4 regions of the Priestia sp. TSO9 genome follow, and region 4 is predicted to be linked to each of the others. Evidence: riboswitches for the same ligand, from Rfam matches in the RefSeq annotation. Region 4 holds a riboswitch; each other region holds the start of a gene.

Region 1 (7,828 bases), 180 kb from region 4:
ACTTGCTGGGAGAATGGCAGCTTTTCTATATGCGTTCTACATTCCGAACATTCTTTATAGCTCAGTGTTAACTAACCAGCATTTAGCTACTTTTTTATTTTATGCAGCTTTTTACCTTATTATAAAAAGATTTGCTCATAACAAGTTTAGCTGGCTTTATATTGGCCTTCTATTGTCGTTAGGAAATTTAATGCGCCCTCTAGGACCCATTATTATCGTCGCTGTTTTCATTTATTTCATCTTGCAAATTCTTCAACCTTACATTAAAACGAAGAATGCTGCTGAGTTAAAAGCTCGTCGAAAGAAAATAGGAAAAAACCTCGTAGGCATACTGGCTACTTTTTTTATTGCAAATGCGCTGATCAACTATTCTTTTGTAGCTAGCGGTATTTCTAAATATCCTTTAAGTAACAGAGATCCTTTATGGAAGTTCGTCATTGGCTTTAATTACGAAACAAGCGGTTCTTATTCTTCAGAGGATGCTAGTCGTTTTATGGGTATGCCAATTGGAGAAAAACGAGCTGAAGCAGAAAAAGAGGTAATTAAAGAACGGGTAGCAGATAAAGAGCAGCTTTTAGATCTCTTTCACATTAAATTCCTAAATATGTGGGGCGGAACGGATGCATCTACATTTTGGAGCATTTCATTAACTCCTCAAGAAGATGTACCTTTTAATAAAGAGAAATTAATTAGTGCTGCTCAAAGTTATGAAAGAATCATTTATGTTTCAACTACTATTCTTTCCATTATTGGCCTTATATGTTTATTCCTGAGGAAGCAGGATAAATATCCGTATACACTGTTTTTATTACTAATCATAGGATACGTTCTTATTCACTTGCTTATTGAAATTCAAACTCGCTATCGATTCTTTATTTTTCCAAGCTTTATGCTGCTCGAAGGATTTGGTATTTCAGTGATTCTATCCTATTTAATAGTACGATTTACTAAAAATGAACCCAAGACAAAATGTGAAGAGATAAATTAAATGGAAGGGATTATACAACCGTGATAAAATTCCTGAAATTCGGATTTGTAGGGATAATGAATACCCTGCTCACTATTATCAGTTACTTAGCACTCATTCATTTTGATATGAATTATATATTGGCTAACGTGCTATCTTATTTCATTGGCGTCATAAACAGCTACTATTGGAACAAATCGTGGGTGTTTCAAGCAACTGTACATAAATGGATGTTAGCTCAATTTTTCATCGTAAACCTTATTACTTTAGCAATTAATACAAGCTGCTTATTCCTTCTTGTACACTATACACCTGCTAATCCAATAATTGGACAACTGTTGTCTACTTGTATAGGAATGTTTATCAATTTTTTCCTTAATAAAATATGGACGTTTAAGCACACAAACCATCACTCGCTAGGAGGTAAAGCATGAGAGAACTAATTTCAATTGTGGTACCTATGTATTTTGAAGAAGAAGTAGCTAATGAATGCTACAATCGCTTGCTTTCCGTCATGCATAAAAATCATATTAACTATGAATTCATTTTCGTCAATGACGGCAGCACCGACCGAACAATTGAAATCTTGAAAGACGTAGCGGCTATGGATTCTAACGTAAAAGTTATTGATTTTGCTCGTAATTTCGGGCACCAAACTGCCGTAACAGCAGGCATTGATTATGCTCAAGGTGATGCTATCGTTATTATTGATGCGGACTTACAAGATCCGCCAGAAATGATTCCCGAATTAATTGCTAAATGGCAGCAAGGCTATGAAATTGTATATGCAAAGCGCAAGAAACGAAGCGGAGAGACCTTTTTTAAATTAGCCACGGCTAAGTATTTTTATCGCTTTTTAAATTATATGTCTGATATCGAAATCCCTAAAGACACGGGAGATTTTCGTATTATCGACCGAAAAGTAGCGGATGTATTCAAAAAAATGACTGAACGCAATCGTTTTGTACGAGGAATGATGTCTTGGATTGGCTTCAGGCAAACATATGTAGAATATGAGCGTGATGAACGCTTTGCTGGTGAAACAAAATATCCTTTAAAAAAGATGATCAAGTTTGCTTCAGATGGAATTATTGGGTTTTCAACGAAGCCTTTGCGTTTAGTAATGGTTATTGGCTTATTATCGGTTTTTGTATCACTTTTAGTTTTAAGTTATTCGATTGTTGTTTGGCTGATAGGGAAAAATATTCAGCCTGGCTGGACTTCCATTATGGTAGCTATCACCTTCTTTAGCGGTATTCAGCTACTTGGTTTAGGTCTAGTCGGACAATACATCGCAAGAATTTACGATGAAAGTAAAAATAGACCTATTTACGTTGTACGTGAAACCATTAACTTTTCGAAAGCTTCAACAGATTCTCCAAACGTACGTGAAAAAGTATATAGCTAAAAACAAGGAAGAAAACAGTTGTTTTCTTCCTTGTTTTTATTCTTTTTGAAGCTGTAAATCACTTGGCGCCCAGTCCGGAATTCCATCATCTTCATCAAATTCAATAATAACATCCGTTACTCCTTTTTCCTGTAAAATACGATTTTCCAGACGATCTTTAATATCATCAGCTTCGGCCACCGTTAAAGAAGGATCAATTTCTACTTTTAATTCAACGTGAAGCTCTTCTCCTTCTTTCATCACCATTAACGTTTGAATATCCCGCACTTGTACATCTTGCATGACAATCGCGGCAATTTTTATTTCCATTTCTTTATCTGCTTCACCAAGGGCTCCAGCAGCATTATCTAAAAATACTCGTCCTACTACGAAAAACATCATAAGCCCAATTAAAATAGAAGCAATTCCTTCAGCTTGGTGAAAAGGTGTAAACCGTGAAATGAAAACGGCTATTAACGCCAATACGCCTCCTCCAGTAGCTACCAGATCTTCCATAAAGACCAGCTTGGTTGCTGGCTTTGCTTTCTTTAAATGAACAAAGCTTTGCGTAAAAACATTGACCTCTGCGGTATTCATTCCGACATCGTGCAAAATTTCTTTCATTGCCTTAAATAAGACAAACATCTCAAGCAATACCGAGATGCCAAGTACTGTAATATTTAAAATAAAGCCTGAAGACTTCGTTGGATGAAGAATATGGTGATATCCTTCTTTAATCGTTTCAAACGCCATAATCCCTACTACAAGAACCGCTCCTAATAGAACAAGATTAACCAATCGGCCGAAACCATTTGGAAAGCGTTTGGTCGGGGCTTTTTTACTTAATGCCGAACCTATAAAGACAAAAAACTGATTAGCTGCATCTCCTAAGCTGTGCATCGTTTCAGCAAACATCGCTACATTCCCTGTTAAAGCGAAAGCAATTCCTTTAATAATGGAAATAATGGTATTCACTATAGCGGCCATCATGGCCGATTTATTTCCTTTTCGCAACAATTTAATTAATTCACTCATACAATCCCTCCGTTTGCGCCTTTGATGAGATTCGATTACGGTTAGTGTATGTGAATTTAAAAATTAAAAACCTCCAACATACAAGTTGGAGGTTTTTAGTCATGTTTCATTATTTTTTAAAACGGTACGGTACAGTTGTAACAATTACATTTTTACGGTAAAGCAAATGTGCTTTTAACAACAGACTGGACTGATTGTGAAGGATATTTTGCCAGCTTTTTTTCGTAATGAATTGCGGAATAACGACCGTAATGGCCATATTGTTTTCCCGCGCTTTTTCCTCGGCCATATCGATGAATCGAAACAGCGGCCGCACTAAGCTGCGGTATTGAGAATGAAACGTAACAATACGAATATCAGGCTGCCACTTCTCCCACTTCTCTTCCATTCTCTTTTCGCTTTCTCGATCAAAGGCCACGTGCACTGCAATAACGGTATCGCCAATCGTTCGTGCATAATTTAATGAATTTTCTACTACCTTTGTCATTCCTGCTACAGGAACAATGACCACATTTCCTTCAAGCTTTCCAATCTTTTCTCCTTGCTTAATGCGAAGCTGCTCTCCTACCGCTTCATAATGCGTATGAATGCGATGAAAAATATAGACAATAACCGGCAAGAAAATGAGCACGGACCATACTTGTGAAAACTTCGTTGTAAACAAAATGATTAGCACCGTTAAGGTAATGAGGGCCCCAATTAAGTTAATAGCTAGCTTCCCTTGCCAGCCGGCGGGCTTTTCTCTAACCCATTTGACAATCATCCCTGTTTGAGAAAGCGTAAATGGAATAAACACCCCGACTGCATAAAGAGGAATTAATTGTTCAGTCGCTCCTTTAAAAGCTACAATTAAGACAATAGAAGCAATTCCAAGGGTCACAATTCCATTTGAATAGCCTAATCGATCGCCACGAATTTGAAACATTCTTGGCATGTATTTATCAGACGATAAGTTGACAGCCAGCAAAGGGAAAGCTGAAAACCCCGTATTCGCCGCTAGCACTAGAATTAGAGCTGTTGTGCCTTGAATAAAATAATAAAATCCATTTCGTCCAAACACACTCGATGCAATTTGTGATACAACCGTTTCATCTGCTTTTGGAGAAATGCCAAGCCAATAAGCTAAAAACGTGATGCCAGAAAATAAAACGGCTAAAATACCGCCCATCAGCATTAATGTATGAACAGCATTTTTTGCACCTGGCTCTTTAAAGTTAGGCACTGCATTTGAAATGGCTTCTACACCTGTCAATGCCGAACAGCCTGACGAAAAAGCTTTTAATAATAAAAACAAACTAATACCTGGCACTACTGTACCGAGAGAGGGATGCAGCTCAGGTGAAACTTGACCTGTCGCTATTTTAAACAAGCCTACCGCTATTAACAAAATAAGAGCAATAACAAATAAATAAACCGGATAAGCTAATACAGAAGCGGATTCTGTTACACCACGTAAGTTTAAGACGGTAATAAAAATCACCAGCAAACACGCAATTACTACATTGTAATGATGCAGCGTTGGAAAAGCCGAAGTTAAAGCATCGGTTCCTGCTGAAACACTCACAGCAACTGTTAAAATATAATCTACCAACAGTGATCCCCCAGCGATAAGCCCGGGATTTTCTCCTAAATTGGTTTTGGAAACAATATAAGCTCCTCCGCCTTGCGGATACGCATAAATAATTTGACGGTATGAAAGAATTAAAGCCGTCAGCAGCACCAATACCCCAATCGCAATTGGAATCGAATACCAATAGGCAAGAACGCCGACTGTTGCAAGTACAATCAAAATTTGTTCTGTTCCATAAGCCACTGAAGATAAGGCATCTGATGATAAAATAGCCAGTGCTTTAAGCTTACTAAGCTTTTGATCGCCTAACTCTTTTGTTTTGAGCGGCTTTCCAATCAATAATCTTTTGAGAACTGAATAGTTCACGTAATTTCCCTCCGATGATCGCTTAGCTACTATTTACTGTCCATTGCTAAGCGCCGTTACAAGTTCATGAATAAGTGCTATTATTCCTAAAAAATACCTTTTTATGTTAAAAAAGCGCACAAAAAAAACACTAAGGGTTCTCAGCGTTTTTACACAGCTTAAACCTCCTCTCCAAAACGCTTATGGGGTTAGCTGTCGGATTCGGGCTATGAGAGTAGCCCTACCTTTAAAAAAGGATTCACCCCAAGTGACAATGCACAAATTTGGGTCCCCCACTTCTGACGAATTAAGCGATAACAGGTCAATATAATTTTCGGTTAAAGGGTATGATCAATAACATGTTTCTTTCATAACTATCCTTTGTTCTTAGATAATATACTCCCGTACAAATGGTTTGTAAAGCATTATTTTACGTAAACCATAAAATAGTACTTAAGGCGCTTTTAACAGCAAAACAAAAGGCCTTCTGCCCGCTTTCAGAAGACCTTTTTGCTTTAACTTTTTGCTTTTAAAACGGCTGCTAGCTTGTTTTTTGTTTGAGGACCATAAATGCCATCCACATCATAAGGAAGATACACAAGCTGAAAACGCCTTACTGCATCTTTCGTTTGAACTCCATATATTCCGTCTACTGATCCTACTTTAAAATTCACCGCGTTTAATGCTTTTTGGAGCTGCTTCACAGCTTCTCCAGAATCACCTTGTTTTAAAATTCCATTTGGAAGCGGATATTGTTCCGAAGGTGGAGTTGGTGACGGTGTTGGAGATGGGTTTGGTGAAGTCCCTGAAGGAATAACAATTGTTTTTCCAACCTGTAGTGTGAGAGGATCAGAAAGCCCTGTATTGGCTTCTTGAAGCGCTTGCACTGTTATGCTGTACTTCTGTGCAATACTGTAAAGCGTATCTCCTTGCTTGATCGTATACGTTTTTGTACCCGGTTCAGAAGGCGATGGATTCGGTGTTGGTGTTGGATTTGGGTTTGGAACTGCACGACGAGGTAAATTCAAATAGACGGCAATTCCTTTTGCATACGATTCACCCATACTTTTTAAAAAAGCTTCATTTTGAAGAAGTGCTGCATCTGTGCGGTTATCAATAAAGGCTATTTCAGTGAGTACTGCCGGCATATTTGTTAAGCGAAGCACCGCATAATTGGCTGATTTCCGACCGCGATTCGGATGATTATACGCCAGCAGCGCTGGCTGTACTTGGCCGTGGACAATCGATTGAAACGTTTTGCTGGCATTGCTAGCGCTTCTATAAACATAATCTTCGTACCCCGTTCCTCCACCAGCATTTACGTGAATAGACATAAATGCATCTGCGCCCCACGAATTAGCTTGAGAAGCGCGCTGAGATAACGATAAAAAAACATCTGTGGTACGAGTGGTTTTAATCGTAAAATCACTGTACGTGCTATTTAAATAGCTTATTAAATATTGTTGAATTTTTAAAACTAAGTTTTTTTCATACAGTCCGTTCGCTCCAACTGCTCCTGCATCTGCCCCACCATGTCCTGCGTCAAGATAGATTTTTTTCATATTACTTGTCCCTCCTTATTGCTAACATATGCATGAGGTCAATAAGTGCTACGTATACTAGCCTACTAAGTAGAAAATTACTAAAAAAAAGAACCGCTACTCAAAGGCAGCGGTTTATTCTGCGTTGTAGACAGAATATTAAATAAATAGGGATAGCTCTCAAGGAGTGACAGCTATATGCAGAGTGTTGATTCGTTGATTAAATGATAATAATTATCATTTTCATTTGAAGTATACACTAAAAGGAAAGTTTTGTCTATTCTATTATGAGAACGGGCCTATTTAAAAAGCAGAACGCCTATAACAATGAGAATAATCCAAATTGGAATGCTTATTAATATGCCTATTACTAAACCTTTAAAAAAATTTCCTTCTTGCATTTTCATTCCATTCCTCTCCAACAGTATTTTCTAATGACACTACGACTGGCTGAAAATTCTCTGAAGTTATACTGAAGTGCAGAGTGAACACATAAACAATCTCTCTATCTGTTATACACTACTTTTACATATAGATTCAATGAGACAAAAAGCTTATCCTTTTTAATTCATATAACCAAATTCTTTCCTGTATATAACAAAACAACAAAAAGCCTTCCGTAAATTGTACGACAGGCAGCTATACTTATTTTATGAACAGTTTAGTTCAATATTTAATATGCGCAATGTTATTCATTTTGAAAACAAAAAAGTCCGAGAGAACGTATAAACGATCTCTCGGACCTTTAAGAATTAATATTGGCTCATGTATTGGTCACGTTCCCAAGGATGAACTTGTGTACGGAACATATCCCATTCGATTTCTTTCGCTTCAACGAAGTGCTCTGCTAAGTGTTCACCTAATGCAGAAACCATAACTTCGTTTGATTGGAAGCTATCTAAAGCTTGAGCTAATGTTGCAGGTAAATCTACGATACCTTCTTCAACACGCTCTTCTTTTGTCATTACATAGATATTACGATC
Region 2 (7,828 bases), 640 kb from region 4:
GGCATCTATATACGTATGCGTAAAGTCATCATATACGACGTAGGCAAGAGGAGCAATCGACAGTAAAAATAGAAGAAAAAACAAAAGCGTTTTCCAACTGTTTAATGTGAAGGTTAAATAAAACAAAAGGAATGCAGCGAACAATAGAAGAGCGTCTCGAATAGCCCAAGGTAAAACGCCGATATGTGGATTAGCGAGAAGAAAAGTCGGGACAATTGAAAAGAAGAAAAGGAGAGAAAGTAAAGTCACGTGAAGAGTGTGCTTTTTTGTAACAGCCGGCACCAATAAAAACGCTGCGGTTGCACTTAAAAGAAAATTACAAATTAAAATAAACTCCATACCAACACCTCATTTATTGAGTATTACTTTTAGTCTATTCAGCACGCTGTTAAAGTAGATAAAAAAGCTGCGATGTTCATCGCAGCTTTTGGTTATTCGAATTTAAACCCTTGTTTTTCAAGCATCGCTCGAACTTCTGGGTAATAAATGGTCTTATAAATAGCTGATACCGTTTGTGACCAGTTGCGGTCATCAGCACCGTTTGTTCTCTTTTTCATATACTCTGCCATTTCAGCATCATAGTCTTGAATCAATGACTTTAAGTCATGATTATAGCTTTCACGATGGTGCACAGCAGCTTGTGGCAATCGAGGTTTCTTCGCAGAATGATCTGCCGGATGTCCAACCACAAGACCGCTTACTGGGAATACGTATTCCGGTAAATCGAGCAGTTCAATGACTTCTAGCGGCTTTCTGCGAATTCCTCCGATTGGGACTGTACCTAAACCGAGTGATTCTGCTGCAACTGTTGCGGCTTCTAAAGAAATTCCAGCATCGGTTGCCCCGACTAAGATTGATTCAAGCCCATCAGTTACGCCAAGAGGGGCATCGTTAAGTTCAGCTGCAATCTTAGCACGATTAAAATCTGCACAAAAGATTAAAAATAGAGGAGCTTGGTCGATCCACGCTTGGTTGCCGGCAAGCTCTGAAAGTTTTTTCTTCTTTTCTTTATCTTGGACGCTAATAATAGTCACTTGCTGTCCATTGATAGAAGAAGCGGCTGACTGAGCAGATTGAATAATCGTATCTAAATGCTCGTCACTTACTGCTTCGTCTGTATACTTACGGATAGAACGGTGATCTTGAATTGTACGAATTGCTTCATTCATGATGCGTCATCCTTTCAAAGAAGTTATGATTAACCTTGTAATGTTTTTACATCTAAAGGTGCTACAAGTACGCCAGTTTGAGCAAATGCTACAAAACTTTGGAAGTGAGCTGATTTATTGTGGGCTTGAATTGCTTCTTCGCTTTTCCACTCTTCAATCATCATAAATGTGTTAGGTGTAAAAGCATCTTCAAATAGTTGATAGTTGCTGTTTCCTTCTTCTTGTAAAGAATGCTTAATTAGTTCTTGTACGTTTTCTAAAAATTCTTCTCTTTTTGCTGGGTTAACTTTCATTGAAGCTTGTAAATGAATCATGGGTGATTCCTCCTTTAATAATGATGGTGCTTTATATTATTTGTTTTGTTTTTAATCTTTCATTCAATTTATGATTAAAATGAAGATAAGTTCGAATATCATCGAACAATGAAACTATAACACCGATTAAATAACAGTGCAAGGAATTTAGTTCGAAAGTTATCGAACATTGATACACAAAAGAAGCTGTGTTATATTTTAAGCATGAGAAAACCTTATCAACCACCGAAATCTGAAATTAAATTAACGCCTATTTTACACGCGTTGAGTGATCCTAACCGGCTGCGAATTGTACAGTGTTTAGCGACAAGAAAGGAGCAGACCTGTTCGTATTATCAAAAATTAAATGTATCAAAATCAACGCTATCACATCATATTAAAGTACTTCGCGAAGCTGGAATTATCAAACTACGTATAGAAGGTACGCAGCACTATTATTCCTTGCGTTTAGAAGAACTTGAGGAATTGTTCCCAGGTCTGCTTCCTTCCATTATAAATATAGATGAGCAGTTATTTTAAAAGCTGAACTACGTTTTGTTCAGCTTTTTTGTTCAAAATAAATGTGTCCATGCAGGCTGCATCCGGGATTAAAAGAAGAACGACAGTGAGGGCAAGTCGAGTTACAGGTTAAATATTCATGAATTGATAACTCATGTTTACATACTCCGCAAAGAATAGCTTTTTCATTAAACATAGCTTTTGGCCACGTTTTAATATCATGATCAGCATGTCCGTTATGACATTGATAGCATGGATAATATGTATTACAGCAATAAAATTTTATTGCAATAATATCTTTATCCGTACGATAGTGCATGCAGCGCGTTTCGGAATCCACCGTATCACCTTTTACGACAGGTGCAGATTTGTTCATTATCATCACTCCCTATGAAAAGTATAGCATGCTTTTATACGCCTTATCATACATATGTAAAAAGAAAAATGCTATAATAAAACCATCGTTTTACATGTCAGATTGCATGCTAAAAAGATCAGATAAAAATTGATGTTAAAACAGATCAATTAAGTGAAGTAAAGAGAGGAAGAAAAAATGAGTAAGCAAGTTATCGTTTTTACCGGAGGCGGAACAGCTGGACACGTAACACCAAACATTGCCATTATGAAAGAATTAGACAGTGAAAAATGGGATATCCATTATGTCGGTTCTCACAATGGTATCGAGAAAGAATTAATTACAAAATTAAACGTTCCATATCATGCAATTTCAAGCGGTAAGCTACGTCGCTACGTAGATATGGAAAATGTAAAAGATGTATTTCGAGTAGCAAAAGGAGTTGGCGATGCACGTCGCGTGCTGAAAAAGTTAAAGCCTTCTCTTGTGTTTTCAAAAGGCGGTTTTGTCACAGTTCCTGTTGTAATGGCTGCTAAATCGTTAAACATTCCCGTGTTCATTCATGAAAGTGACTTAACACCGGGACTGGCAAATAAAATTGCGCAGAAATTTGCCACTAAAATTTTTACTTCTTTTGATGAAGCGGCAAACTATTTTCCAAAAGAAAAAGTGCAGGTTGTTGGTTCACCTATTCGAAAAGAATTATTTAGCGGAAGCGCAGCGAACGGGGAAAGCTGGCTTCGCTTTTATGATAAGCGCCCAATTTTAACGATTATGGGCGGAAGTTTAGGAGCACGCCGCATCAATGAAGTTGTTCGAGAATCCTTGCCTGAACTGCAAAAGAAATTTCAAATTGTACACCTGTGCGGAAAAGGCAATATTGATACAAGCCTTGAAAAAGAGTCGGGCTACCGTCAGTTAGAATATGTCAATGAACAGCTTCCAGATGTTCTAGCAGCGACTGATTATGTGATTACACGCGGCGGATCCAATGCCATATTTGAGTTTTTAGCCCTTCATAAACCGATGATGATTATTCCTTTATCAAAAGCACAAAGTCGAGGAGATCAAATTTTAAATGCACAGTCCTTTAAGAAAAAAGGCTACTGTATGGTTGTGGAAGAAGAACAGTTAACAAAAGAAGTGTTTTTGCGTGAAGTAAATGAACTTCAGCAGCAGGCAAGTACGATGAAGCGTACAATGCGTGAAGCAACAAAAACGGATGCCATTTCAATTCTTGTAAATGAAATTGAGAAAATGAGCTAAAAAAAGCGTTCTTATCGAGGAGATAAGAACGCTTTTTTTCTTTGAATCTATTATTTTAAAATAATGAATAAACAGCAAAAAATAAAGCTTTTAAAATTTCAAAAAATGTTGTTGACAGTAAATTTTAACAGGAGTAAGATTACTCTCATGAAACGTTCCACAGTGAAACGCTGAGTCTTTCCTGAAAGAGAGGGAAAGAGCGGAGGACCCAATTATTAGGGGTGAATCTCTTAACTGAGTAGGGTTACTTTCTTGACCCGAACCCGTCAGCTAACTTCGTAAGCGTTAAGAGAGAGGATGGTGTAATCGTGGTCGTTTTCTATAACAGCGGATAGCGCGTTCCTTTCAAAATATAGGTGAAAGGAGCGTCAAGATGCATCTATCTAAGCAAATGATTCAAATGATTGAATATCGCGCAATATGCGATCAGCAATCTTTTGATCTAGCAAACCGCTATTTGTCTACGTTGGCTAATCAAAGTATTAAACGCAGCAGTAAAAAACATAATTAAGCCTAAAAATTAAATAACAAATATACGCTTAATCAATTATGAGCGGGGGACCCAATATTTTGTACGTATGTACTAGGGGTGAATCTCTTAACTGAGTAGGGTTACTTCCATAACCCGAATCCGACAGCTAACTCCGTAAGCGTTTTGGGAGTAAAAAAATTCGTGTCGATCACGGCTTATTTGTCGTGCATTAAACCGCGGAAGAGGACTCTCTTCTGCGGTTTTTTTAATAAAAAAACAGGAGAGCAGGTTATGTCTGCACCGTAAAGAGGCTATAGTAGGGCTGTTAAAACGTGATTAACAATACGTGAGGAATAAACAATCAAAGATAACCTTTCGCAGCTAGCTCACTTGGGCGTGATGCTTTACGCACAGTAACAGTCACTAAGCTCAGACAATCATTGGTAGTAAGAAACAGTTAGGAGGGAGCAACTTGGATATGATCATGCTTGGAACGCTTGTCATATTAACAGCTGCTATGTACGGAATTATTTGCTGGTCGTCTCATGTAGTAGATGAAAGAGAGGAGAAGTGAACATGTCGTTCATTTTGCTAGGTATTTCAGTTCTCGTTTTAATTTATTTAGTATATGTACTGTTAAATCCAGAACATTTTTAATAAGCGGAGGAATAAAACGTGGGGATTTTTCTACTATCAGTTGCGCTGCTGCTTGTTTTTGTAGCGCTTATTGCAAAGCCCGTAGGTATTTATATAGCGAATGTGTTTTCAAACGATAAAAACACTAGCTTGGTAGGAAAGATAGAAACGGTGATGTTTAAAGCAGCAGGAATCAAAGGATACAATCAGACGTGGAAGCAATATGCACTTGCTCTCGTTTTGGCGAATACGTTTATGATTTTTGTGGTGTACATTATCTTCCGGTTTCAAGGGGTACTGCCGCTTAACCCAAGCCACATCAAAGGAATGGATCCGGCCCTTGCTTTTAACACGGCCATTAGTTTTATGACAAATACGAACTTGCAGCACTACAGCGGTGAATCAGGTTTGTCCTATTTCTCGCAGATGGCAGCCGTTGTATTTATGATGTTTGCTGCACCAGCAACGGCACTTGCAGCAGCAATCGCTTTTATTCGCGGGTTGGCAGGGAAGGAAATGGGAAACTTTTTTGTTGATTTTGTAAAGTCAATTACGCGTGTTTTACTTCCTATCGCTTTTATAACAGGCATTTTATTTATGTTTTTAGGTGTCCCTCAAACGTTAAGCGGAACGGTGACTGCCCATACATTAGAGGGGGCAACACAGCAAATAGAAAGGGGACCAGTTGCTTCTTTTCTTTCAATTAAAGAGCTAGGCAACAACGGAGGGGGGTTTTTTGGTGTTAATTCAGCCCATCCGTTTGAAAATCCTAACGCGTTAAGCAATGTATTACAAATCGTCCTTATGCTTTTATTGCCAACAGCACTTCCTTTTACGTACGGAAAAATGATCGGACAGCGTAAGCAAGGCCGCATCTTGTTTGTAGCGATGAGTATGCTGTTTATCGTTATTTTAAGCACAGCGTTTGTAACAGAGTGGGGCGGTAATCCAAGACTTGGTGCTTTTCACCTAAATGAAGCGAGCGGTTATATGGAAGGGAAAGAAGTCCGTTTTGGTGTCGGTATGTCAACTCTGTACGCCATCGTGACGACAGCAAGTGAAACAGGTGCAGTCAACACCATGCACGATACTCTTACGCCTCTTACCGGGTTATTGACGCTTGGAAATATGATGTTAAATACCGTATTTGGCGGTGTTGGAGCAGGGTTTATGAATGTGATGATGTACGTCATCATTGCCGTATTTTTATCAGGTTTAATGGTTGGCAGAACACCAGAATACGTAGGTAAAAAAATTGAAGGAAAAGAAATGAAGCTCATCGCCGTGACGCTTATTCTGCAGCCGCTGCTAATTTTAGGAGGAACAGCCGTAGCGCTCACTACTCATTTGGGAATAGAAGGTATATCAAACCCAGGCTTTCACGGCTTAAGTCAGGCACTGTATGAATTTACATCATCAGCAGCAAACAATGGATCTGGTTTTGAAGGACTAGGTGATGCAACGCCGTTTTGGAACATTTCTACGGCAATTGTTATGTATATTGGACGCTACTTCGGACTAATTACGATGCTGGCGGTATCGAGCTCACTAGCATCCAAGCAGCTTATTCCTGAAACACCTGGGACATTTAAAACGGATACGTCTTTATTTAGCGGCATTTTAATTGGAACTACCGTTATTGTAGGAGCACTTACGTTTTTCCCAGTGCTTGTACTTGGGCCGGTTGCTGAGTATTTGACACTGTAATCAAGAAAGCGGAGGATTATAATGAATAAACGGAATTTTACGAATAATCTTGAATTGGATCGTAACAGTCACATTCAAGGTTCTGTAGATAAACAAACTTCATCGATTTTTATTCAATCAGTAAAGCAGGCTTTTATCAAGCTAAGTCCAAGAACGATGATAAAAAATCCTATCATGTTCGTAGTAGAAATCGGGTTTGTTATTACGCTTTTTTTAGCTGTTGTTCCAGACCTTTTCGGAGAAAGTACAGTAAGCGCAGGCTTTAATATTGCCGTATCCCTCGTGTTATTTTTTACAATTGTTTTTGCTAATTTTGCAGAGGCATTAGCAGAAGGTCGGGGAAAAGCACAGGCAAACTCATTAAAACAGTCTAAAGGGGATATTACAGCTAATAAACTTCGAAACGGGCAAATGATACAAGTGTCGGCATCGCAACTAAAAAAAGGAGATATCGTCGTCGTTTCACAAGGCGAAATGATTCCTGGAGATGGAGAAATCATTAAAGGACTGGCATCTGTTGATGAATCGGCCATTACCGGTGAATCGGCACCTGTTATGAAAGAAGCAGGCGGGGATTTTAACTCTGTAACTGGAGGTACAAGAGTTGTCAGCGATGAAATTACAGTTAAAATTACGTGTGAACAAGGTGAATCGTTTTTAGATAAAATGATTTCGCTTGTTGAAGGAGCAGAGCGTCAAAAAACGCCAAATGAAATTGCGCTAAATACGGTTTTAACAAGCCTGACGATTATTTTCTTATTAGTTGTTGTGACGCTTCCTGTCTTTACAAACTACTTACATTTTCAACTCGACACGGCTATTTTAATTTCACTGCTCATCTGCCTCATTCCTACAACAATTGGAGGATTATTGTCAGCCATTGGAATTGCTGGGATGGACCGAGTTACGCAGTTTAACGTGATTGCTATGTCAGGAAAAGCAGTAGAAGCAGCTGGTGACATCAACACAATTATTTTAGATAAAACCGGCACCATTACGTTTGGAAACCGAATGGCTCATCAATTAACGACTGTAGAAGGAATAGACGAACGTGAACTTTACAAATGGGCGTTTGTTTCTTCTCTTTATGACGAAACACCAGAAGGGCGCTCAGTTGTTGATTTTATTCAAAATCGCATGGGAGTAGAAGATCTTAGAAAAACCGAAGGAACGTTTGTTGAATTCAAAGCCGAAACGCGAATGAGCGGCATTGACTTACAGAATGTATCTGTACGGAAAGGGGCAGTGGACGCCGTCACGGCATGGATAGAGTCAAATGGAGGGAAGATTCCCTCTGATTTGCAGCAAAAAGCAAACGAAATTGCAGGAGCTGGTGGCACGCCGCTTGCTGTGGCCGCTGATGATAAAATTTACGGCTTGATTTATTTAAAAGACACGGTAAAACCAGGAA
Region 3 (7,828 bases), 130 kb from region 4:
ACGACGAGAAGCGTTTTCGTCTTCCAACGTGCCCTGACATAGACAGAGCTCCTATTGTAATACCGTGATAGCTCATCCAGCGTGACAAAACCTTTGTTTTGGTTGGCTTTCCTTGCTCTTGAAAATGCTGAATTGCCGTTTTCATAGCCGTTTCAGTCGCTTCTGTCCCGCTGTTAACAAAAAAGCTCCACTGGAAATGATTGCTGCTTAATTCACATAGTTTCTTAGCTAAGGCTTCTGTTGGATCACTTGTAAACTGCGACCGATATACAAACGCAACTTTCTGTGCCTGATCGGTCATCGCATCAATGATTTCTTTTACGCCGTGTCCGATACTTGCTGTAACTGCCCCCGACGAAGCATCTATGTACCTTTTTCCATCTTGGTCGTACAAATAAATTCCTTTTCCATATGAAATAACTGGGTAGTCGTCGTCGAGCAGCGGCTTTATTACATGAGTTTTATTCATTTCCGCACTCTCCTTTCAAACATACACTCTTATTAAACTGTATGCTGAAACGAAGAGTTTCTTGCCAATAAAAAAAGCCCTAGCATATAGCTAGAGCTTTTACGCTTATTAAGCTGATTGCGTTACAGATTTATCGATACGCTTTGCTTCTGACTCAGCCACAATAACGGCACACGCAGCGTCTCCCGTAATATTTACAGATGTACGAAGCATGTCAAGCAAGCGATCAATTCCAATAATCAATCCGATACCTGCTACAGGCAAGCCAACCGAACTCAATACCATTGCTAGCATAATGAGACCAACTCCCGGCACACCTGCTGTACCAATACTAGCAAGCACCGCTGTCAATACAACCGTCACAAGAGCACCCAGCGACAGGTCAACGCCGTATACTTGTGCAATAAAAATAGTCGCTACACCTTGCATAATTGCCGTCCCATCCATGTTAATGGTAGCACCTAACGGCTGAACAAAACTGCTGATGGACTCTGGGACACGAAGGTTTTTTTGAGCCACATTCATTGAAATCGGAAGCGTTGCATTACTGCTTGATGTACTGAATCCAACTGTCATCGCAGGAGCAAAACCTTTAAAAAATTCAATAGGGTTACGTCTGGCCATAAGAGCGACTGATCCCCCATATGTTACGATCGAATGGATAAACAGTGCGAGCACGACTACAATCATGTACAGCCCCATCGCTTTAATTGCCTCCCAGCCTTGACTTCCAACCGCGGTTGCAAGAAGCCCAAACGTTCCGTAAGGAGCAAACTTCATCACTAGATTTACAAGATACATCATCAATTCATTGCCTTGCTCGAGTAAATTGTAAAGCCCTTTTGTTTTACTTCCAAGCATCGTAATACCAAAACCGATAAAGATAGAGAAAACGATAAGTTGAAGCATATTCCCTTCAGCCATCGCTTGAATTGGGTTGACTGGAATCATATTTAAGAATGTCTCTCCAACAGGCGGTGCTTTTTCGGCTTCAAAAGAAGCGTTTTTTGTATCAAAAGATCCAAACGTACCCGGTTTAATTGCATACGCTAAAATTAAACCAATAATAATAGCAACGGTTGTTGTAACTAGGAAGTAGGAAACTGTTTTAGCCCCGATTCTTCCTAGTTTTTTAGGATCTCCTAAACCTGCTACACCTAACGTGATAGAGAAAAACACAATTGGTACAACAAGCATTTTAATTAAGCTTAAGAAAATTTGGCCAAGCGGTGTAAACAAGTACTTGTCCAGCGGAGCAAAAGCACTTGGAGCAAAAGCATTGATCAACACTCCTACAACAGCACCAGCAATTAGCGCGATAATAATCTTTGTCGATAGCTTCATAGATTTACCTCCCGTAAATAAATTATATTAGAATGATTCTAACTACCATACTTATTTTACCATGCATTGAGAACGATAACACTCAAAATATACAATATATTAAAAATTTTCAGATTAATAGTTTAGGAATATTTTTATCTATACAAAAAACCATGAGAATATCATGGTTTCATAGACCTGTTATTCCCTCACTGAATGCTGACGGAGTTAGCTGTCGGATTCGGGTACGTGAGTTACCCTACTTGATTCATTCAAGATTCACCCCAAGTACACTACGCACAAATATGGGTCCCCCGTTCTCTTATAAAACAAAAGAGATTAAGCAAATAATTTTCTTTAATATTTTTGCATGATAATAATTCTTACTTTAATTAAAATTCATTTTATATGTTTCTGTCAAGTTTTTATTCAAAAATAATGCATGATTTTATCATAAAAAGTTGAGAATTGTTATATTTTAAAATATTTACATCATATTTTAATAAACCACAAATAGTTATTTAACAAGACTTAAAATCTAATGGATAAAAAATTAATTCAAAAAATAGTTTGTAAAGTGAACTTTCTTCTCATTAAATTATATTCATAAACTTGCATAATTATTCTAACATCCACGTACTTTACTGCTTTCATAAATATTTTACTCATCAAAAAATAACTCTTTCCAACTGTTGATTTTATTCTTGTATTGCTTGATATAAATTCTCTAAAATTTCACTGAATTTGTTGATAGAAATAAATGGACATTGTCAATTCGCCTTATTCTATTTAATTCTGCTCACGATAGAAATATGGATCCCGTAATACCTTTTAAAAAAGGAGCGGGTAATTATCATATAAAACTATCGGATTTGGAGCGGTACAAGTTCTTTACTTTTTACTTATTCCCTCTCGTTATTTAACACATATAAAAAAAGAGGCCGTGACGGCCTCTTTTTCTTATACAGTAACAGGTTCAGAACTTGCTTTGCAATTCTTTAATTTTTCAACAATGTCACGCGCTACCCACACACCGCACGCACTTGCCTGCGCGAGTCCTCGCGTAATACCAGCTCCGTCTCCTCCCACGTATAAACCGGAAATTTCAGTTTCAAACTTATCATTTAACTTCGGGCGGGCTGAGTAAAATTTCGCTTCCACACCGTAAAACAGCGTATGTTCAGATGCTAACCCAGGCGTTACATGATCCAGTGCTTCTGTCATTTCAATTAAGCTTTTCATCGTATTGTAAGGAAGCACTAAGCCTAAGTCACCCGGTACAGCTTCTTTTAACGTTGGTTCTAAAAAGCCCTCTTTAATTCGAGTCGCTGTTGAACGACGGCCCTTTAAAATATCTCCATACTTTTGAACAACTAAGCCCCCGTTTGACAGCATATTAGCTAATCTTGATACTTCGTGCGCATATTCGTTCGGCTGATCAAATGGATCCGAAAATTTATGAGAAACAAGCAGCGCAAAGTTCGTATTTTGACTTCCAAGCTTCGGATCTTTGTATGCGTGTCCATTTGCTAACATAATACCTGAATGATTCTCTACTACCACATGTCCTGAAGGATTGCTGCAAAACGTTCTGACTCTTGTACCTACGGACGTATTGTAAATGAATTTCCCTTCGTACAAGTGCTTGTTGATTTCTTCCATAACAACGTTGGATGTTTCTACTCGAACGCCGATGTCCACTTGATTGTTAATCATTTTCAAACGACGTTTTTTTAGTAAGTCGCTCATCCACTTCGAGCCGTCTCGACCTGGTGAAACCACCACTTTATCAGCCGTAATTCTTTCACCATTTTTCAATTCAATACCGCGCACGATATGCTGACCATCTTCTTTTTCTGTTATTAAATCGGCTACTTCCGTTTTATACTGCATATCAATTTTTTCTTTTAAGTATTCATAAATGCTTTTTAAAATTTCTAAATTTTGCTCTGTTCCTAAATGACGCACCTGGGCACGCAATAGCTTTAATCCTGCTGCGTATCCGCGTTTTTCAATTTCACGAACTTTATCAGTTAACGGATCCGTAATCGTATCGGTTGCTCCGTGTTTTAAATTAATTTCATCCACATATTTAATTAAATCTACCACCTGTGATTCAGACAGATAATCCGTCATCCAGCCTCCAAATTCACTTGTGATATTAAATTTCCCGTCTGAATATGCGCCGGCTCCACCGAAACCATTTGTGATAGAACAAGCAGGCAAACAGCCAGCAAACTCTTTTTTGCCAACCGCAGGCGGACATTTTTCAATTTTTTTCTGAAGAATCGGACAATTACGTCGATAGATATCGTGTCCTTTATCGATTAATAAAATAGTTGCTTCCGGTAATTTTAACGTTAACTCATAGCAAGTAAAAATCCCAGCGGGTCCTGCCCCTACCACAATAACATCATAATTTGAGTTCATTGTACATTCTCCCATCATCTTTTTTCTTTGGGTAAAAGATAAAAGTTATTGACCGAATTTTCTTTTTTATTATCATTCGGTTATTTTCTAGCCATTTGATAATATATCAAAAACAAACCCTTTAGTCAACAATATACACGAACATTAAAATAAAAAAATACAAAAATATTCGTTTTTATTCCAATCAAATAAAAACCAGTGAACGAATAGCAAGCGCTATGAAATGTTCACTGGTTCTTTAATATACGGAAGAGCAATTTCTACTTTTGTTCCTACTCCTACTTTGCTCGCAAATGAAATATGCCCTTGATGCTGTTCGATTATCCGGTAGCTAATCATTAACCCTAGCCCCGTTCCTGTTTGTTTCGTAGAATAAAACGGTTCACCTAGCCGCGCTAAAGATTGCTCATCAATTCCGCAGCCTTCATCCTCGATAATGACCACGCCGTATTCATTTCTTTTCTCAGCGGTGACTTTAACTGTACCTTTGCTCATTGACTCAAGCGCATTTTGAATCAAATTAATAAAAACTTGTTTAAGCGCATTTTCCTCACAAAAGATTGTAATCTCATCACTAATTTCATTAATAATACGACAGTTTTTATAATTGGCGTGTGTATCTAATAGTAATGTCACGTGACGGATGATTTGATTGAGACTTTTTGGGTGGTATGAATTTTCAATTTTAGGCTTGGCAAGCGTTAAAAATTCTTGAATAATGGATTCGACGCGATTCAATTCTTCAAGCATAATATCATTGTATTCTTCATTATACTGTTTTGATGCTTTTAACAGCTGAATAAACCCTTTAATCGCCGTCATTGGATTACGAATTTCATGTGCTACTCCTGCCGCTAACTTGCTCACCATTGTAAGCTTTTCAGATTTGCTTGCCATTTCATCATATTTTTTTCGATCGGTTACGTCGCGAATAATATACTGAATGGCATCCTGTCCTTCAAACTTAATTTTGGTTGCCGAAGATTCAATAATGACGACTCCTTTTTTAGTCAATAGTTTCACATCAACACGCGGCCTCACTGACATTCCGTTCATTAGCTGAACCATTCGTTCTTTTACGATTTCTAAATGTTCGGGATGAATAAAATGAAGCCAAGGATGCCCGATATACTCTTCTTTTTTCTCGCCGCCAAGAAGTTTAACACCAGCGGGATTCAAATATTGAATTCTGCCTTCTCTTGTTACAATAAATGCATCTTGGCTTTGCTGGACAAACTGCTTATATTGCTTCATTTTCCGAATGACTTCCTCTTGCTTTTCAATACTTGAGGAAAACTCTTTCCACTGAACAACTAAGAGTGGAATATCCCCTTCCGTGCGCTGAATATGGATGTGCATCGGAAACTGCTGATCTACTTTTTTCTTAAGTAAAACAACTTCTTCCTCTTGCTTTCTTAACGGTCCCACTTCATGCTTTTCAATAAAAAAGCGATTTGGCTCTTCAAATACATTACAGGAAAGAAGTCGTTCCTCCGTCGTTTTAAAAAGGTGGCAGCACGCTTCATTTAAAATTTGGATATCTCCATCCATATTCATTACGAGCATTGGTGTAAATGACATTGAAAATAGCTGTTGAAATACTTTTTCCTTTTCCATATATTCACCTTCGCTTATTGAGTTACTAGCTATAGTATAATATGGTAAATGTTGATTTGGCAAAATTTTTTTATTATTTAAACAATTTATATGTAAGTTTGTCCTTTTCCATCTGTTATAAAAAGCTCGCACCTGCGAGCAAATGAGGCCTAATCAGCAAAAACAAGTACAGCCAATGATGATTAATAAAATAAATAGCACAACAATTAATGCAAATGACTGGCCCGATCCACAATGATGATAACCGCCAATTGGATAATGGCAAGTATCATATAAGTGGTGATAGCCTCCGTGATGGCATGGGTCGTAACAATCGTAGTTATACATAGCAATCTCTCCTCTTGTTTTTTTTCATTTCGTACACTGTACTTTATATGCGTTAGTTGATTGTCCTGTATGTGTATTCGCCCATTTTTCACTTTCTCTTACGCCATATTCGCCTTTTAGGCTGCAGCGTATACGAAAACAACAAAAGTAAAATACTTCCCATCACCAGTAACGTAGTAAAACTTTTCATAAACTCAATAATGACCCCTATATACGGGAGATGGTATGCGTAGCTTCCAATCACTTTAAAAGAAGCAGGCAAAGAATCTCTTTGAGCTGTAACCAGTACATCAAGCTCTTGATTATGGGCCAGTACAAGTTCATTTTTTGAAGAAGATGATTCGTCTCTAAAGACAACTATATCTCCGCGATGCAGGTGGTGATAATCCGTTTCTTGAACGGTCACGGTGAAACCAAATAGGCTTGGAACTGTACTAACAAATACAAATGTAAAGCAAATTGCATAAAGAACAAGTACATATCGAAACGCGGAAAACATACATTTATTGATCATAGGTAATCAGCTCAATTCGCTCGGTTACTTTATTTAGCACGGGGGTAATGTGATTAAATGAAGTAGAGCGCTCTGTAAATTGAATTAAAAGTAGCAGCAGTAAAAAACTTAACATAATTAACCGTAGCACCCGAGCATAAAAATCGCGCATGCTCTCACTCCTTTTTCCTATACTAAATTCGGTCGTACAATAAGCCTTCAGTCAATAATTTGATTCAGTATATGCACATAGAGGGCATTTGGCTCATTGTTTCTTCTTGGAGGTCTCGGGAGTGATCAGTGATCGGCATAAATTATGAGTTTTAGCATATGTTTGGTTACGTATGGAAATATTTTTATACTCCGACAATAAGGGAGCTGAACATATGGCTAATTATTCCTTTGATCAATATATTAAAAAAGCAATGAAATACGATTTTCTAGCTAACTACTATAAGTATAGTGATCCATCTAAGCATATTCATTATTATCAAAAGCATTTGTACTATATCCAGCAGGCCATCTTAACTTCTTCTGAAAATACGAATCTGCGCGTAAACCCGCCGCAAATTCGTATACTTCACGCTTCTCCAGATTCTCCATCTGTAGATATTTATATTAACAACAAACGAGTGATTCGCAATTTAACTTATAAACAAGAAACAGATTATATTGAATTACAAGAACCTGGAAGATATACAATTTCTATTTATCCCGCTGGAGAAACGGGAAGACCTGTTTTAACGGAATCATTTACATTTGAAAGAAACCGAAATTACACGGTAGCGGCGGTAGATGAGCTAAACAAGCTTGATTTATTATTTATCTATGACAATACGGATGTGCCAAGTGGAGAAACAAAGCTTCGATTTGTGCATCTTTCTCCTGATGCTCCTGCTGTGGATATTGCGGCTAGAGGCGGAGACGTCATTTTTTCTGGCGTGCAGTTTAAAGAAGTCACAAAATATTTGCCTTTGTCCCCCATGCATGTTCAACTTAGTGTGCGCATAGCAGGAACCAAAAATGTAGTACTCGAAATCCCGGCACTGAACCTTCGTCCGAATCGAACATATACGGTATATGCCGTCGGATTTACTAAGAACCGTCCTGCATTAGAAGCGCTAATTTCCCAAGATCGTTAACGAAAAAAACCTTCCAAATTGGAAGGT
Region 4 (7,828 bases):
CAAGCTTGAAGATGGATTTAATGTTAGTGCCTGATGAAGAGCTCGGTCCATTTCTAAATTTAATACCATTTTTTCAAAAATAATTGATTCTTCGATTTGCTTTGCTAAACAAACCGCTAAGTAACAGTACAAATCAGATGCTTGAGGTTTTTTCTTCATTTCTTGTTGAATTTCACGTTTGATCTCTTTCCACTTACCCTCTTCTAGCTGATTCATGACGTATTCTACATGTATTCCCACCACTTTGCCCTCCTTTTCCTCTTTATCATAAAGGATTTCTGCACAAATGAAAAAAGTAAGTGTTCTTCAGTCTTCTCAAAAGATCGTTACCGTTAAAAAATAGGCAAATTTCTCAATCACTTAACCCAATTAGTACATAGGATATAGAGACTCTTACTAAAGGGGGTTACACATATGGGCGCAAAAGGCGGTTTTGGTTTTTCATTTATCGTTGTTTTATTTATTCTATTAGTAATCGTAGGATGTTCTTGCTACTACTAATTTTTTAGAGGGGATGAACATCATTCATCCTCTTATTTCAAAAAAAACCATGCTTTCGCATGGCTACATACCGATTAGATGAATGAGTAGAGGAACTCATTGTTCGGCAATATTGAAGAAATTTTTGTTTTTTACTTCCGCCTAGTATGCCCTTTTTGACGGGAGCTATGCGCAAATAAAGTTAACGTTTAAAAGCGAAAGCCAGATGCACCTACAATAACAAGTAAAACAAATAACACAACGATTAACGCAAAATTTTGTTTTCCCACGTACCATCCCTCACTTCCTGTTATCTGCTTTTAGTGTATGCAACAGCTTGGCAAAATGTTTAGGACAGGGGTGCGGATTTTTTTAACGAGAAAAACCTTCAAATTTCGTCAAAAAAGTGAATCATATTTTTGTTTCTTTCGTTATATATAGTAAGAGATTTTTTTACTATAAAAAAGGGGGATCTTTAATGCGCCGACATTCCAAATTGCCCAGTGTTCTTGTCTTTGCCTTCTTTTTATTCATCGCAACTGTTTTGTGCGTAACTTCTTATATGTCTTGAACGTATAAATAATATAAAAAATCGCCTCATCGAAGGCGATTTTTCTACCCTAGCATTATATCTTCATTTGGATAACGAACGGCTTCGCGCTTTTGCTTAGATAATGAAAACGCAAGCGTTAATGGCCCCACTTTTCCTAAAAACATGATAAAGATAATAATTACGCGTCCAAAGTACGAAAGCTCAGGAGTTGCTCCCATTGATAAACCTACTGTTCCAAACGCAGAAACAACTTCAAACATAATTTTTACAAACGGCAGGTTTTCCGAAATATTTAACAGGAAAATGGCCCCAAATACAAACATAATTGAAATCATCGTGATGGCTAGTGCCTTAAACACGTGAAGAGGAAGAAGTCGTCTCTTTAATAGCACAATATCTTCCCGGCTTCGTAAAAATGCCCATACAGAAAAAATAATCACCACAAACGTCGTGAGTTTGATACCGCCTCCTGTTGACGCACTTCCTGCACCAATAAACATTAATAAGACCATTAAAAAGACCGTTGCGTCATGCAGGTGAGCTAAATCGATTGTATTAAATCCAGCGGTTCTTGTCGTTACCGCTTGAAAATAAGAAGCCCATACTTTGTCTCCTAATGATAAACTTCCGAGCGTATGCGAATTGCTGTACTCTAAGAAAAAAATAAAAAGCATGGCAATCACATTAATGGCAAACGTGCTGACAATCATAATTTTTGAATGGAGCGTTAGTTTTTTATACGATTTTTTCACCCACATATCAGCAAGAACGGTAAACCCTAACCCGCCAATGATGAACAAAAAAGAAATCGTTATGTTAATAATAGGATCTCCAACATACTGCACTAAGTTATCCGACAGTAGTCCAAACCCTGCGTTATTAAAAGCTGAAATTGAATGAAACAAGCTAAAGAACAGCCCCTTAGACCATCCGAATTCCGGAACCCAGCGTATTGCTAAAAAGATAAGTGCAACAAATTCAATTAAAAATGAAAAGATAAACAGCCTTTTAACTAGCAGGACAACTCCGCCGACGCTCGTTTGATTTAATGCCTGCTGAACGAGCACGCGCTCTTTAAAGCCAATTTTTTTACCTAGCATTATAAAAATCAACACGGCAAATGACATAATGCCAAGACCGCCTATTTGAATTAGCAGCATAATAATCGTTTGACCGATGACGGTAAAACGCGTACCTGTATCTACGACGGCTAAGCCGGTCACTGTCATAGCGGAAGTAGATGTAAAAAGGGCGTCTACCCATCGGATTGGCTCGGTAGTAGAAAAAGGCATCATCAATAGAAGAGCACCAATAATAATTCCTCCGCCAAAAATGGAGACAAGCAGCTGCGGAGGAGTGAGTTTAATGATTTGTTTTTTCATGAGTTAAACTCCTTCTTCTTCAAAACGGTTCAAATCGCGGTTATGTCCGATAACAATCAGCATATCTCCTTGTTCAATTATTTCATGCGCGGTAGGCGAAATCACCATTTCCCCGTCTTTTCGCTGAAAGCCGATAATATTGCAGCCGTACTTGGCACGAATGTTTAAATCAAACAGCGTTTTATTATGAAGTTTCTTAGAAGCGACAATTTCGACAATACTATAATCCTTTGACAGTTCAATGTAATCAATGATTTTTTCTGACACCACGTGATGAGCAATACGCTTAGCAATATCGCGCTCAGGATGAATGACTTTGTCCGCTCCTATTTTCTCCAGTACCTTTTGATGATACATATTCACCGCTTTTACCCATACTTGCTTAACGCCCATATCTTTTAAAAGCATCGTTGCGAGCACGCTTGCTTCGATATCATCCCCAAACGAAATAAGCGCATGATCAACATTGCGGATACCTAGCCCCTTTAAGCTAGCTTCATCAATCGCGTTTGCTTGCACAACATATGTAGCTGAGTTGCTAAATTTATTTACTACCTCCTGATTGCGGTCAATAGCGAGCACATCCACATCCAGATTTGCAAACTCTTCAACCAAACTGCCTCCAAAACGACCTAATCCCAATACAGCAAACTGTTTTTTCATAATGTATTTATTCCTTTCTTCAACTGCTGTGTGTTCTCTTAGCTTATACTTTTTCTAAAAAATTACATCTTTTTCTTAAAAAAAGCGCAAAAAAACACAGGAAGGCTCCTGTGTTTTTTCACACTCTTCCCCCTCAAAACGCTTGCGAAGTTAGCTGTCGGGTTCGGGTTTTAAGAGTAACCCTACCTTTTTAAGGATTCACCCCGGAGCACAATATGTGCGTAAATAATGGGTCCTCCGCTCCGTAATGGATTAAGCGATTTTTATTCAAATGTCTTTGATCTATTTTTTAGAATAATCGATTCGATTCATGATACGTTTCACTTCACGAAAGCTATCTTACTCCTGTGAATTTTGTCTGTCAAGATATTTTTAGCGAAGGCCTCACTTGCGCTGCAAGCTGCAAAAATCATATAAATCTAAACTGACAATCATTTTGTGAAATTGATCAAATAAATTAATAACAGCCAAAAGCTCTAACAGCTGCGTATCACTGTAAAATTTTTTTAATTGATCCATGTCAGCATCGGTCAACTCCCTTGGACGCACTCGGTACACATCAATAAATCGAAACAGCAGTCGATCTTTTTCTTCCAGCTCTTTTTCTCTTAACACTTTTTGATTAAGCGTCTCATCGCCTACATATGACATGCTCATACACGTCTCACAGCCGTTAACACCTGCTAGATAAAGCCTCATTTTTTCCTTGGTCTCTCTCTCTACTATATCGCTGTTCCAAAGCGTGTCGTAAAGCTCATCATACAATCTTTTTACATGCGGAATTAAATTCAATGCTTTTTCAAAATTTGTTCCCTCTTCGTTTGCTAACAAAACTCTTGCCATTTTTTACTCACTCCTTTTTAATTATTATAGTAAGAAAAATGGGAATTTCAGATTACATATAAAACATCTTATCTATTATTACTAATCAAATGAAACGTTAATAAGAAAGAAGGTTTTCAATTGAAAATTGATGAAATTGATTTATCGATTTTGCAGGCGCTGCAGCAAAACAGCCGCCTTTCTTTACGAGAGCTAGGAAAACAAATTAATTTGTCTCCTCCTTCGGTGGCAGAGCGAGTACGCCAGCTAGAGAGCTTTGGCATTATAAAAGGATATACAATCGATATTGATTATGAAAAGCTACATTTGCCCGTGTCGTGTTTTATTGAAGTAACGATGAAAAACGGCGAGCACGAGCGTTTTAAACGATTTATTTCTCAGTATCCCTACGCTTTATTCTGTGAACGCATCGCCGGGCAAGCCTGCTTTATTACAAAGCTTCAGCTTCCTCACCTGAACGTACTCGAACAATTTATTAACGAAATTACACCTTATGCCAAAACGATTTCACATATCGCTCTTTCTCACGTGGAGATGGCTCCTGCATTATTGAGTCATTTAAAAGATGAAAAGTGATTGAAACGTAACGAAAGCAATCCAATCTAAAAGCAAACAATGGAATCAATAAGCTCGTATGAATCACTTTTGACACTGCTGTTGATTTTCGTTTCAGGCTTCGCTTTCCGCACAGGAGTCTTCGCCTTGCCCTCTAATCAACAGCCAGAAACAAATAAATAGATTAAACCTACGTTTACCCTGTCAATAAGAAAAAACCGAACGCGTTTGATTCTCCATCAAGAATCAAACGCGTTCGAATCTCCCTTTAACGAAACTACTTTTGTCCCAGCCTCTTTTATTCGTCCAACAGCATAAAAAATAACCCTCCAAAGCTGGAGGGTATAAATTTTCCGAATAATGAAAGTTTTACAACTTCATTTTATCAGGTGCCGACATTTCTGTCTACTTAAAAATGTAAAAGAGCTCTCTATTAATAGAAAGCTCTTTTACCTGCTTGTTTTTTGAAAACAATCAATCTATATAAAAGGGAACTACCTAAGGTTGAAAGTCACGTGAAACCTTGGCAGTTCATCCTGGATATACCGGTTGATATGATTCAAAACAAGTTCTTTCATCATTTCTTCTTTGACTTCTGATTCCGTTTTTTTATCTTTTTGTTTTAAAATAAGAATATAATAGACTTTACCCATTTTAATGGGCTCACTACTCTCTCCGATGTGCTGTTTTTTTAAAACATCTATAAAAGAGGAAGATAGACTTGAAAGCTTTAGGTTATCAGCATTCTCTATTTTGCTGATTGTCTGGACATCAGCAAATTTTTTTTGAACACTTTGAAGAGATGTTCCCTTTTGCAGTTCAGCCGCAGCGGCAGAGGCATCATGTAAAGTGGAAAAAGCCAGCTGCGTAAAAGATACGCGCGTTAGATCGTTTTCAATATGTTTATAGTAAGCAGTTAGTTCATCAGACGTAATTTGTTTACGGAAATATTCTTCTAATTTAAACTGATTTGTTAGCTGGTTGGTTACATCACTAGAACGAATATTTAACACTTCATAACCTTGTTTTCTTGTATCCTCGTCATATGAGCGTTTAATTTGCTTCCACATATCCTCGACTTGTTTTTGTACTTTATCGCTTGTCTTCAGATGCGAAATTAAAATTTTTTGCATAACAAGCTGCCGCAATAACTCTTTGCGGTAGCTTGTATCATTTAGCGGAGCATCTGGGTTTAAGAACCCTTCAACGGCTAAAAAACGGTTGAATTCAGCTCCTGTCACCTTGCCTCCCTCATACGCTGCCAGTTCTTTGGTAGAAGATAGCTGACTAATTTCTACAGAAGGAAACATCGTGTTTGAATGCTGCTCTCCGCAGCCGGTTAAAAATACGAACGCTGTTAATACTGCTAGCAGCAGCTTTAACGGTGTTGAACTCATCCATTGTTATCCTGCTGTTCTGAAAGCTTCAGAGAAATGGTTTGTTTTTTTCCATTTCGATACACGTCTAATTTTACCGTGTCTCCTACTTTGCGTTTTGTGTATAGATATTGACGTAAATCACTGGATGTTTTGACTTCGTTTCCATCAATGGCAACAATCACGTCTTTTGATTGTAAACCTGCATCAGAAGCAGAAGAGAATGGTTCAACCGTCGTTACGACAACTCCTTCAGACGTATCGCTTGTTAGGCCTAGCTGGTTTTGTTTTGTTGCAGCTGAAAGCTGACCTACATCTTGAAGACCTACCCCCATATATGGACGCGTTATTTTTCCGTTTTTCATCAGCTGTTCAATCGTCGGCTGCACTTCATCACTTGGAAGAGCAAAGCCGATGCCTTCTACATTGTCTTCTGAAATTTTCATACTGTTGATGCCCACTACTTCACCGGAAGAATTGATCAAGGCACCGCCGCTGTTTCCTGGATTAATCGCCGCATCCGTTTGAATTGCATCTACGTTCCAATTTTCTGAAATAGGGACAGAGCGTTTTGCTGCGCTCACGATACCTTGTGTGACCGTACGAGAAAATTGTTCACCAAGAGGATTTCCGATTGCAAGCACCGTTTCACCCGCTACTAAATCCGATGATTTCCCGAACTTCGCGACTTGCTCTACATTTTTGTCAGACATTTCAAGCACGGCTAAATCCGTTAGCGCGTCAGCTCCGACAATTTTAGCTTTTTCTTTTTGTCCGTTTGAAAGTGACACTTCTACTTCGCTTGCGCCGTCAATAACGTGGTTATTGGTCACAACGTATGCTTTTCCATTTTCTTTTTTGAAAATAACACCGGAACCCGTTCCTGCTTCTTGCGTTTGGGTATCTCCAGAAAATGGATTTGTTTGCTGTTGAATATTGTTCACGCCTACAACAGCAGCTGATACTTTATTTACAACTGAAACAAGATCTGACTGATTGACGGTTGTGCTTACTGTTCGAGGCGTTGTGCTCGTTGTTGTTGCCGTTTGAGTCTGCGTTGTTTGATTCGCTGTTTGCGTATCAGCTGAATCCATTAACCCCAGCTGGGGAGCACCGTATAGCACAATTCCTCCTCCAAGTACTGCTCCGGCGATAGAAGATGCAATCACTGGAAATAAGCGTCTTCTTGGAGGCTGTGATGATGACGCAGGCTGATACTGATCGTAGCGCTGCTGGCGATTTTCGTATTCTTCTTTTCGTTCTTGCTCTCTTTCATAATCACGTGGATCCATGAAAAACACTCCTTTTAACGTAGCAAATTTTATGTTATCTATACTATAAAATAAAAGTTTGGGATAAGTATCAAAACAATGTGTGAAATTGTGAAAAATTTCTTTATAACAGCAAACACGTAGTATAATAGCGGGTACATAGGCCTTTAAAGAAACGCGCATAGATGGCGTAATATGCTTTATTTACCTTAATTTTCATATATTCAGAGGGAGGTGTCAAATTTGAGCTTTACACTATATTTAGTAGAGGATGAACAAAATTTAAACGAAGTTTTAAGCCTTTACCTTCAAAAAGAAGGCTGGGACGTTCGCTCATTTTTTAACGGCACGGACGCCAAAGAAATGATTGCAACTCCTCCGCATCTGTGGATTTTAGATATTATGCTGCCTGACATTGACGGGTATCAGCTCATTCGCGAAATCAAGCAGCAAACACCACAAGTGCCTGTTATTTTTATCTCAGCCCGCGATGCCGATATTGACCGGGTTCTTGGGCTTGAAATGGGCAGCGACGACTATTTATCAAAGCCTTTTTTGCCTCGTGAACTAGTTATTCGAGCAAACAAACTGCTAAACCGCGTATATGGTTCCAATCAAAAGAAAACCGATACCATCACGCTGACTCCTTATGAGATCGATTTACATACCCGTACAGTCAGTGAAAATGGAAAGCCGATTGATTTA

The links. Region 4 has a riboswitch for cyclic di-AMP ahead of LJC66_RS19870 (potassium channel family protein). Riboswitches for the same ligand answer to the same signal wherever they lie in the genome.
Region 1: linked by a shared signal. The riboswitch ahead of LJC66_RS20805 (APC family permease) and the one ahead of LJC66_RS19870 (potassium channel family protein) in region 4 are both predicted to bind cyclic di-AMP.
Region 2: linked by a shared signal. The riboswitch ahead of kdpF (K(+)-transporting ATPase subunit F) and the one ahead of LJC66_RS19870 (potassium channel family protein) in region 4 are both predicted to bind cyclic di-AMP.
Region 3: linked by a shared signal. The riboswitch ahead of LJC66_RS20530 (dicarboxylate/amino acid:cation symporter) and the one ahead of LJC66_RS19870 (potassium channel family protein) in region 4 are both predicted to bind cyclic di-AMP.

What each region holds. Positions count from the first base shown of each region.
Region 1 is NZ_JAJEKD010000015.1:1,074,423-1,082,250, forward strand. It holds gene LJC66_RS20785 (glycosyltransferase family 39 protein) at 1-988, shown strand, start outside; gene LJC66_RS20790 (GtrA family protein) at 1,009-1,401, shown strand; gene LJC66_RS20795 (glycosyltransferase family 2 protein) at 1,398-2,375, shown strand; gene LJC66_RS20800 (cation diffusion facilitator family transporter) at 2,412-3,389, opposite strand; gene LJC66_RS20805 (APC family permease) at 3,499-5,325, opposite strand; cyclic di-AMP (ydaO/yuaA leader) riboswitch at 5,488-5,628, opposite strand; gene LJC66_RS20810 (N-acetylmuramoyl-L-alanine amidase) at 5,820-6,866, opposite strand; gene glnA (type I glutamate--ammonia ligase) at 7,598-7,828, opposite strand, start outside.
Region 2 is NZ_JAJEKD010000015.1:257,742-265,569, reverse strand. It holds gene LJC66_RS16105 (hypothetical protein) at 1-339, opposite strand, end outside; gene nfsA (oxygen-insensitive NADPH nitroreductase) at 432-1,169, opposite strand; gene LJC66_RS16095 (putative quinol monooxygenase) at 1,199-1,483, opposite strand; gene LJC66_RS16090 (ArsR/SmtB family transcription factor) at 1,688-2,002, shown strand; gene LJC66_RS16085 (CHY zinc finger protein) at 2,022-2,357, opposite strand; gene LJC66_RS16080 (undecaprenyldiphospho-muramoylpentapeptide beta-N-acetylglucosaminyltransferase) at 2,535-3,602, shown strand; cyclic di-AMP (ydaO/yuaA leader) riboswitch at 3,761-3,903, shown strand; gene LJC66_RS16075 (hypothetical protein) at 3,976-4,113, shown strand; cyclic di-AMP (ydaO/yuaA leader) riboswitch at 4,129-4,269, shown strand; gene kdpF (K(+)-transporting ATPase subunit F) at 4,651-4,731, shown strand; gene kdpA (potassium-transporting ATPase subunit KdpA) at 4,756-6,417, shown strand; gene kdpB (potassium-transporting ATPase subunit KdpB) at 6,439-7,828, shown strand, end outside.
Region 3 is NZ_JAJEKD010000015.1:1,021,358-1,029,185, forward strand. It holds gene LJC66_RS20525 (aspartate aminotransferase family protein) at 1-469, opposite strand, end outside; gene LJC66_RS20530 (dicarboxylate/amino acid:cation symporter) at 578-1,813, opposite strand; cyclic di-AMP (ydaO/yuaA leader) riboswitch at 1,994-2,148, opposite strand; gene LJC66_RS20535 (NAD(P)/FAD-dependent oxidoreductase) at 2,753-4,222, opposite strand; gene LJC66_RS20540 (ATP-binding protein) at 4,439-5,839, opposite strand; gene LJC66_RS20545 (YjcZ family sporulation protein) at 5,993-6,166, opposite strand; gene LJC66_RS20550 (hypothetical protein) at 6,255-6,680, opposite strand; gene LJC66_RS20555 (hypothetical protein) at 6,670-6,831, opposite strand; gene LJC66_RS20560 (DUF4397 domain-containing protein) at 7,046-7,801, shown strand.
Region 4 is NZ_JAJEKD010000015.1:893,815-901,642, forward strand. It holds gene LJC66_RS19850 (tetratricopeptide repeat protein) at 1-240, opposite strand, end outside; gene LJC66_RS19855 (YjcZ family sporulation protein) at 415-501, shown strand; gene LJC66_RS19860 (YjcZ family sporulation protein) at 690-770, opposite strand; gene LJC66_RS19865 (TrkH family potassium uptake protein) at 1,096-2,415, opposite strand; gene LJC66_RS19870 (potassium channel family protein) at 2,419-3,078, opposite strand; cyclic di-AMP (ydaO/yuaA leader) riboswitch at 3,203-3,347, opposite strand; gene LJC66_RS19875 (carboxymuconolactone decarboxylase family protein) at 3,463-3,921, opposite strand; gene LJC66_RS19880 (Lrp/AsnC family transcriptional regulator) at 4,042-4,497, shown strand; gene LJC66_RS19885 (peptidylprolyl isomerase) at 4,971-5,873, opposite strand; gene LJC66_RS19890 (S1C family serine protease) at 5,870-7,144, opposite strand; gene LJC66_RS19895 (response regulator transcription factor) at 7,367-7,828, shown strand, end outside.